2 regions of the Arthrobacter sp. TJ-254 genome follow, and region 1 is predicted to be linked to the other one. Evidence: predicted binding sites of a transcription regulator. Region 1 holds the regulator's gene; the other holds the start of a gene.

What was found. Region 1 encodes HspR, which represses chaperone genes until heat shock. Its sites were predicted from a motif close to AAGTTGAGTCNNNNNGACTCAACTT; they were not measured.
Region 2: AC4D14_RS13275 (Hsp20/alpha crystallin family protein) is a predicted target of HspR. The motif match lies at 1,793-1,817, and genes of this name have one in related genera.

Annotation. Positions count from the first base shown of each region.
Region 1 is NZ_JBZCNF010000002.1:147,792-151,159, reverse strand. Features, by position in the region: gene AC4D14_RS05760 (DUF5655 domain-containing protein) at 1-56, shown strand, start outside; gene AC4D14_RS05755 (PspA/IM30 family protein) at 28-729, opposite strand; gene AC4D14_RS05750 (hypothetical protein) at 765-1,331, opposite strand; gene AC4D14_RS05745 (heat shock protein transcriptional repressor HspR) at 1,455-1,856, opposite strand; gene AC4D14_RS05740 (DnaJ C-terminal domain-containing protein) at 1,938-2,921, opposite strand; gene AC4D14_RS05735 (nucleotide exchange factor GrpE) at 3,092-3,368, opposite strand, start outside.
Region 2 is NZ_JBZCNF010000004.1:367,578-370,945, reverse strand. Features, by position in the region: gene AC4D14_RS13285 (hypothetical protein) at 1-211, opposite strand, end outside; gene AC4D14_RS13280 (SDR family oxidoreductase) at 354-1,151, opposite strand; gene AC4D14_RS13275 (Hsp20/alpha crystallin family protein) at 1,275-1,739, opposite strand; tRNA gene AC4D14_RS13270 (tRNA-Val) at 2,045-2,121, opposite strand; gene AC4D14_RS13265 (haloacid dehalogenase type II) at 2,251-2,919, shown strand; gene AC4D14_RS13260 (hypothetical protein) at 2,935-3,180, opposite strand; gene ku (non-homologous end joining protein Ku) at 3,180-3,368, opposite strand, start outside.

The DNA.
Region 1 (3,368 bases):
ACGTCGACGCTGCGGCAATGGAGGCCCTTACTGCTGCCTTGGAGGATAGCCTTTAGGGCGTCGTTCCTTGAGCCGGGCGAGTTCTTCACCTGCCGCGGTGTCGGCCTCGAGTTCCTCAAACGCTTCCTCGACGCGCAGGGATGTTGAGTCCGACCACGCCAGTTCCTCCCGCGCTGCCGCAATGGCGGCGAGCCGGCGGGCCTCCCGCTCGGCTTCCCGGGCCGCAAGCTCCGCGCCGGGGACCGGCCGCGACGCGGCGTTGAGAGCCTCCTGCACCCCGAGGGACGCCTCGGCGCGTGCGCGCTGCGCGGCGATGGCCTGGTGTTGGAGCGCGTTTTCGTAGATCCGGCGTTCAAGGCGGCCGACGTCCGCCGCGATCCTGCGGGCCTGGGCGTCGGCTTCCTCAAACTGCGCCGACACGATGGCCAGGTGCTTGCCTGCGTTCATTGCCTCACGGATCGCCGTCCGCGCTGTGGCGTCGTCGCCGCGGTCGACGGCGGCTGCGGCCTGGGCTTCGAAGTAACGCACCCTCGCCGCGGCGTCCTGGGTGATGATTTCAAGGCGCCGGCGGTGGGCGGCGAGGTCCGCCGCTGCCCGCCGCGCGGATTCCAGGGACTGCTGTTGCGCCTGCTGGACCTGCTGGGCGGCGAGCATCGGGTCGGTGCCGGCGTCCTGGGCCGACGCTTTCGATGCGCGGACAATGCGCTTGATGCGGCGTCCAATCGACATGCCGGAGCCTCAGCCGCGCCGCTGTTTCCGGGGCCTCACGAGGCCTGCCGGGCGCCGTATGCATTCATCCACGAGTGCATTGCGCTGATTTCCATGCGCAGCCGCACGTCGGCCCGCTGAAGCTGTACGCCGTCGAGCGACCAGGATGTCTGCAGCAGGCACCGGCGCAGGTCCACCGACAGTTTTTCGAGGGCGCGCGCCTGACCTGCCAGCCCTGCCGAGAGTTCGCGCTTGAGTTTGCGGTTCGGCTCCCGGTCGGCGATCCTGAGCTGATCCTCAAGGGACAGCGCCGCCCACTCCAGCTCCCGGGCCGCCCCGGGGAGCTCACCCACCGGCCGCCCGCGGTGCACTGCCTCGGCAAGCGCCCGCCGCGTGGCCTGGACCGAGCGGCGGAGCTCGAGGATCAGGCGTGCCGGCTCACGGGTGATGGGGTCCACCGCATAGCTGTGGAGGGTCAGCCTTCCGTGCTCGGCGGCCTGCTTCACGACGCCCGAACGCTTGATGCGCCTGACGAGCAGCCACAGCGTCACACCGGAGCCGATGGTGAGGAAGGCCAGGAAACCCAGGCCAAGAAGGAGGAGTTGAAGTAGTTCTTCCATCATTTCCTCGGCATTCCCGTTCGTGCGCGGAGTTCTGGCATTACTCAAGTCTGCCCTGCGGCCACTCCAATTTCCAGCGCCATTCTCTGCGCAGGGCCCCGGGCGGCCCAAGACGGCCGGGAGGATTCAGCTCTGCGGCCGCCAGACCATCAGCGCCTGGCTGCGGGCGCGCGGGCGCTGGCCGCGGGCGAGCGTGACGACGTCGCCGGCAAGGCCTGCGGCGAAGACGCGGCTCGGGTCGGGCTGGCCGCGGCGCTGCAGCAGTTCGGCGCTGAGTTCCTTGACCCGCTGCTGGAGTTCCGAGACCTGGTTTTCAAGGTCGAGGATGCGCCGGATCCCCTCGAGGGAGACCCCTTCCTGGGAAAGCCGCTGGATTTCCCGGAGGGTGCTCACATCCTTCATCGAATACCGGCGGGCGCGGCCGGGAGCGCGGCTGGGCGTCACCAGGCCCAGCCGGTCGTACTGGCGGAGGGTTTGGGGGTGCATATCGGCCAGCTCCGCGGCCACCGAGATCACGTAGATCGGCATTGACACATCCATTGCGGGCGTCGCCTCCTCATGGCAATTCTTCGGTTCGTGGTGGGCAGCCCGTCCGGAGGCGGGCTGCCCTTAGAGCTGCGCTTTGGCAGCGAGGCCGGCGCGGGGATTCGCTTCGGCTGTTGCGGCCGCGAACGCCTCGACGGCGGCCGCGGCTTCCTTCGAGAGGTTCTGGGGGACGACGACGTCGATCGTGACGAGGAGGTCGCCGGTTGTCTTCGAGGTTGAAACGCCGCGGCCCTTGAGCCGCAGGGTCCGGCCCGAGGGCGTTCCGGGTGGAACCTTCATCTTGACCATCTCTCCGGAGATGGTGGGAACCTCGATCTGCGCGCCGAGCGCCGCTTCGGGGAAGGTGACCGGAACGTGGACCTTGATGTTGTCGCCGTCGCGTTCGAACAGCGGGTGGCTCTTGACGTTGACGGTGACCATCAGGTCCCCGCTGCCTGCCGGGCCCGACTGGCCCTTGCCGCGCACGCGAACCTTCTGCCCGTCCTTGATCCCCGGCGGGATGCGCACGTCGATGACTTCACCGGACGGTTCGCGCAGGCCGATCGTGGTGCCCTTGATCGAGCCTGCGAAGGAGATGGTGGTGCTGGCGGTGCGGTCGGCGCCGCGCCGGGGAGGAGCCGAGAATCCTCCGCCGAAGCCACCGGCGCCTCCGCCGAACAGGTCGGCGAACTCGGGCGGGAGGTCGCCGTATCCGGTTCCGGTGCGCTGGCGGGACCCGGCGCCCTGCCCGAAAAGGTTGCCGAAGATGTCCTCGAAGCCGCCGGCGCCTCCCCCGGCGCCACCGGCCCCGCCGGCGGTGAAGCGCGCTCCGCCGCCCATGGCGCGGATGGCATCGTACTGCTTGCGTTCCTCAGGATCGGAAAGGACGGAGTATGCCTCGGAGACGTCCTTGAAGGTCCGCTCGGATCCGGCATCGCCGTCGTTGCGGTCCGGGTGGTGCTTGCGGGCAAGCTTGCGGTACGCCTTTTTGATATCGGCGTCCGTTGCGTCCTTGGAGACACCGAGGATCTTGTAAAAATCCTTATCGACCCAATCCTGACTAGCCAATTGGAGTCTCCTTTCACTGCTTCTTCAATGATGTAGGGAACAGTACCTGCCGGAGGTACTGCCGACGCTGGCCGGGTTCCCGGGGAAGGCGGCTTTAATACTTCCGGCGAGCTCTGCGAGCGGGAAGTTTCGTTGCCGCCGTCCGGGGACCCGGCCAGCATTGACGGAGATTACTCCGGTACTGCGACGATCACTTGGGCCGCCCGAAGCACCCGGTCACCCTTCCGGTATCCGGCGCGGAGGACCTGGCTGACACTGTCGGCCTGCACCTCCGGGCTCGGCTGCTGGATGAGCGCCTCGTGGATGTTCGGGTCGAACGCGACACCGGTCTCGTCGATCCGGGTCAGTTCGTAAGCCTTGAGGGCGTTCTCGAACTTGCCCGCGATCGCCGCGAACGGCCCGTCGACGAGGTCGCCGTGCTGGCGCGCGGCGTCGATGTCGTCGAGG
Region 2 (3,368 bases), on a different contig from region 1:
AGCCGCGGCGCAGCCGGACGCCGTCTTCCCTGCAGATCAGGCGGCGTCCAGCACCGTCGCTGAGCTGGACCCAGATCACCGAAGCGTCGTCCGAGCGCATGTCGACGGTGCCGCTGAGTTCGGCCCCCGTGGGCGTATGCAGCGTAAGCCGCTCGCCGCGCCGAAGCGCGGTCCAGTCGCTGAGTTCTTTATTGGCGGTCCGGTCGGCCATCGTTGCGCTGCTCCTTCTGTTGCCAAAGACGCGTGCATTACCGTAGGCAACTCTAGGATCCGCTCCTGAACGTGCGGTGAACACCAGCAGACAGTTCCCTGTGGACGCACCGCTTCGACGCCCCTCATCCGCTTCGGTCCTTCTAAAGGGTGCGCCAGTCTCCACTCGTGAGGTGCGACCCCGCCTGGGGGCCCATCTGCAGCATTCCGCCGTCAACAACAAAGGATGCGCCGGTGACATAGCTTGCGGCCGGTGAGGCGAGGAACGCGATGACCGCCGCCACCTCCTTGGGGTCACCGGGGCGGCCAACCGGGATCCCGGGCCGGTCCACCTCACGCGGATCCTGGTCGCCGGCGTCGTTCATGGGTGTTGAAATCTCGCCGGGCAGCACCGCGTTGGCTGTGATTCCCCTGTCGGCGAGTTCAAGGGCGACAGTGCGGATCAGCCCGCCCAGGCCATGCTTTGACGCGTCGTAGGCCGCCGAACCCACCCGGGGCTGTTCCTGGTGGACGCTTGTCACTGCGATGATCCGCCCGCCCCTCCCGGCGTCGGTCATGCGCTGCGCGGCCCGCTGGATGCACACGAACGCCCCGTCGAGGTTGGTGGCAAGGGTGGACCGCCAGGTGTCCCAGTCGGTCTCAAGGAACATCGTGCCGCCGTTGACGCCGGCGTTGTTCACAAAGACGTCAACCCCGCCGAGCTCTCCGGCCAACTGGTCGACGACGTCGCCGCAGGCCGGTGCGTCGGAAGTGTCGAGTTGGGCGATCACGGCCTTCCGTCCCAGCCCGCGGACGGCTTTTGCGGTTTCCTCGGCGCCGTCGGAATCGGAGTGCCAGGTGATGCCGATGTCGCAGCCCGCCTGCGCCAGGGCGATCGCGGTGGCCCGCCCGATCCCCGAATCCGATCCTGTGACGATTGCCGTTGTGGGCGAGAAGTCCATTCCGTCATTTTTTCGGCAGCCGGAGGTGAGCGCAAGGAAAACTAAGGAGGTGGACAGGGCGAAGCCCGGGCCAGGTACTGCGCGCCCGGCCCGGGCTGAAGGATGGAGCGGCCGCGGCCTTCCTTAGGCCTCGACTGTCTTCTGGTCGGTACCGCCCTGCAGCGATTCGCCCTTGACGGCCTCGGAATCCGCTCCGGACATGATCTCGATCTTCCGTGGCTTCGCTCGCTCCGTGACCGGGATGTTGACGCTCAGTACGCCGTTCTCGTACCGGGCCGAGATGGCGTCGATGTCGATTCCCTGGCCGAGGTTGAGCTGGCGCAGGAAGGATCCGCTTTCGCGCTCGCGGGTCAGCCACTTGACCCCTTCGGCTCCGCGGAGGGTACGCTCGGCCCGGATGGTGAGCAGCTGGCCGTCGACGTCGATATCCACGGATCCCGGGTCGATGCCGGGAAGGTCTGCCGTCAGGATGTAGTGGTCACCCTCGCGGTACAGATCCATGGGCATCAGGCGCAGCCCCTGCCGGGGGTCCAGCAGTGCACCGGCGACGCGGTCCAGTTCGCGGAATGGGTCGAACTTCATGGCCATTTGAACAACTCCTTCGCAACGGCCACCGACAGTGGTGGGTCTCCTCATCTCTAGGGTTGAGCGCCCTTCGCTCAACCCGCAATTAAATTAGCACTCTCAGGGGAGAGTGCCAAGAGGGGGGAGCGGTTTTTTTGCCAAGAACGAACAGGCGGGCGTCCCCTCGGAGGAGGACGCCGGCCACGGCGGAAATACCCGTAGACAGGCATGGGGCAAGGGACCGGGAAAGGGTTGCGTGAACTCGCAGGTGGCTGCCCCCCGGCCTCCGGGCTGTTACAGCACAGCACCGGATCCGGCGGTCCAACGAATGGTGCCTGCGCGGGGCCTCGATCCCCGGGCCTTCCGCGTGTGAAGCGGATGCTCTACCAGACTGAGCTACACAGGCAATGGTTCTCCAATAGCTTAGGGCATGAGCGCCGCGGTCCAAACCCGGAAGTGCCGGCAGGGTGCACAGAGCAATTTTCCGCCGGCGGTTTTCTGCCGCAGGGCTCCCCGTTTCGGGTACCGTCGATGGATGCTCCCTTCAACGATCGTCTTTGATGTGAATGAGACCCTCTCCGATCTTTCGCCGATGGAGCAGCACTTCGCCGAAGTGGGCGTCCCCGAGGGGACAGCCCGCCTGTGGTTCACCTCGCTGCTGCGGGACGGATTCGCCCTCACCGCCGCAGGGGCCAACCCCCGCTTCGCCGAGGTCGCCGAGGGCGCGCTCCGGGTGGTCCTGGCCGGCCAGCCCCTGAACCGCAGCGAGGACGAAGCGCTGAAGCACCTGCTTGGCCACTTCCGGACGCTTCCGGTCCATGCCGACGCGGGGCCCGGTATTGCCGCGCTCGCAGAGTCCGGCCACCGCCTCGTCACACTGACCAACGGGCCGCGGGCGGCAGCGGAATCACTGCTGGAGCGCGCTGGCCTCCGCGGACACTTCGACCTGTTGCTTTCCGTCGAGGACGCACCCCTGTGGAAACCGGCCCCCGAGGCCTACGCGCACGCGGCTGAGGCGTGCGGAGAGAAACCCGAGGACCTGATGCTGGTCGCCGCCCACCCCTGGGACATCGATGGCGCCGCCCGTGCCGGCATGCGGACCGCCTGGGTGGACCGGACCAACGCCGCCTACCCCGGGTACGCCCGGACACCGGACCTGGTGGTCGGGGGAATCGCCGACCTGGCACGGCATTCGGGGCACTAGGCCGGTCCGGGAACGCTAGCGGCGCATCAGCCAGCCCAGGGTCAGCGCTCCCATTGAGCGCCGGAAACCGCTCTCGCCGCCGGCAACCTCGAGCGCCGCCCAGACGGCAAGGCATCCGGTGCTTGCGCGGGCAAGAAGCTTCCGGTTGTCCTCGTCCAAGGCCATCAACGAGGCGGCGCCCAGCGCCGCCCAGCCCAGGATGGGGAGGTTGGGAGGCAGGACCACGTTCTGCCGCCCCAGGTCATCGGTGAAAAATCCCATCAGGCACCCTTCTTCTTCGAGGCGGACGGCTCCTTCTTGCCGCCGGAGCCCTTCTTCTCCCGGTTCTTCTCAACACTGCGGCGCAGCGCCTCCATCAGGTCGAGGACATTTCCGCTCTCGTCCTCCTCTCCGGCCGCACCGAAGGTCTCCTCGGTGTTGACCGTGTCGCCCTTTTCGATCTTGGCCTC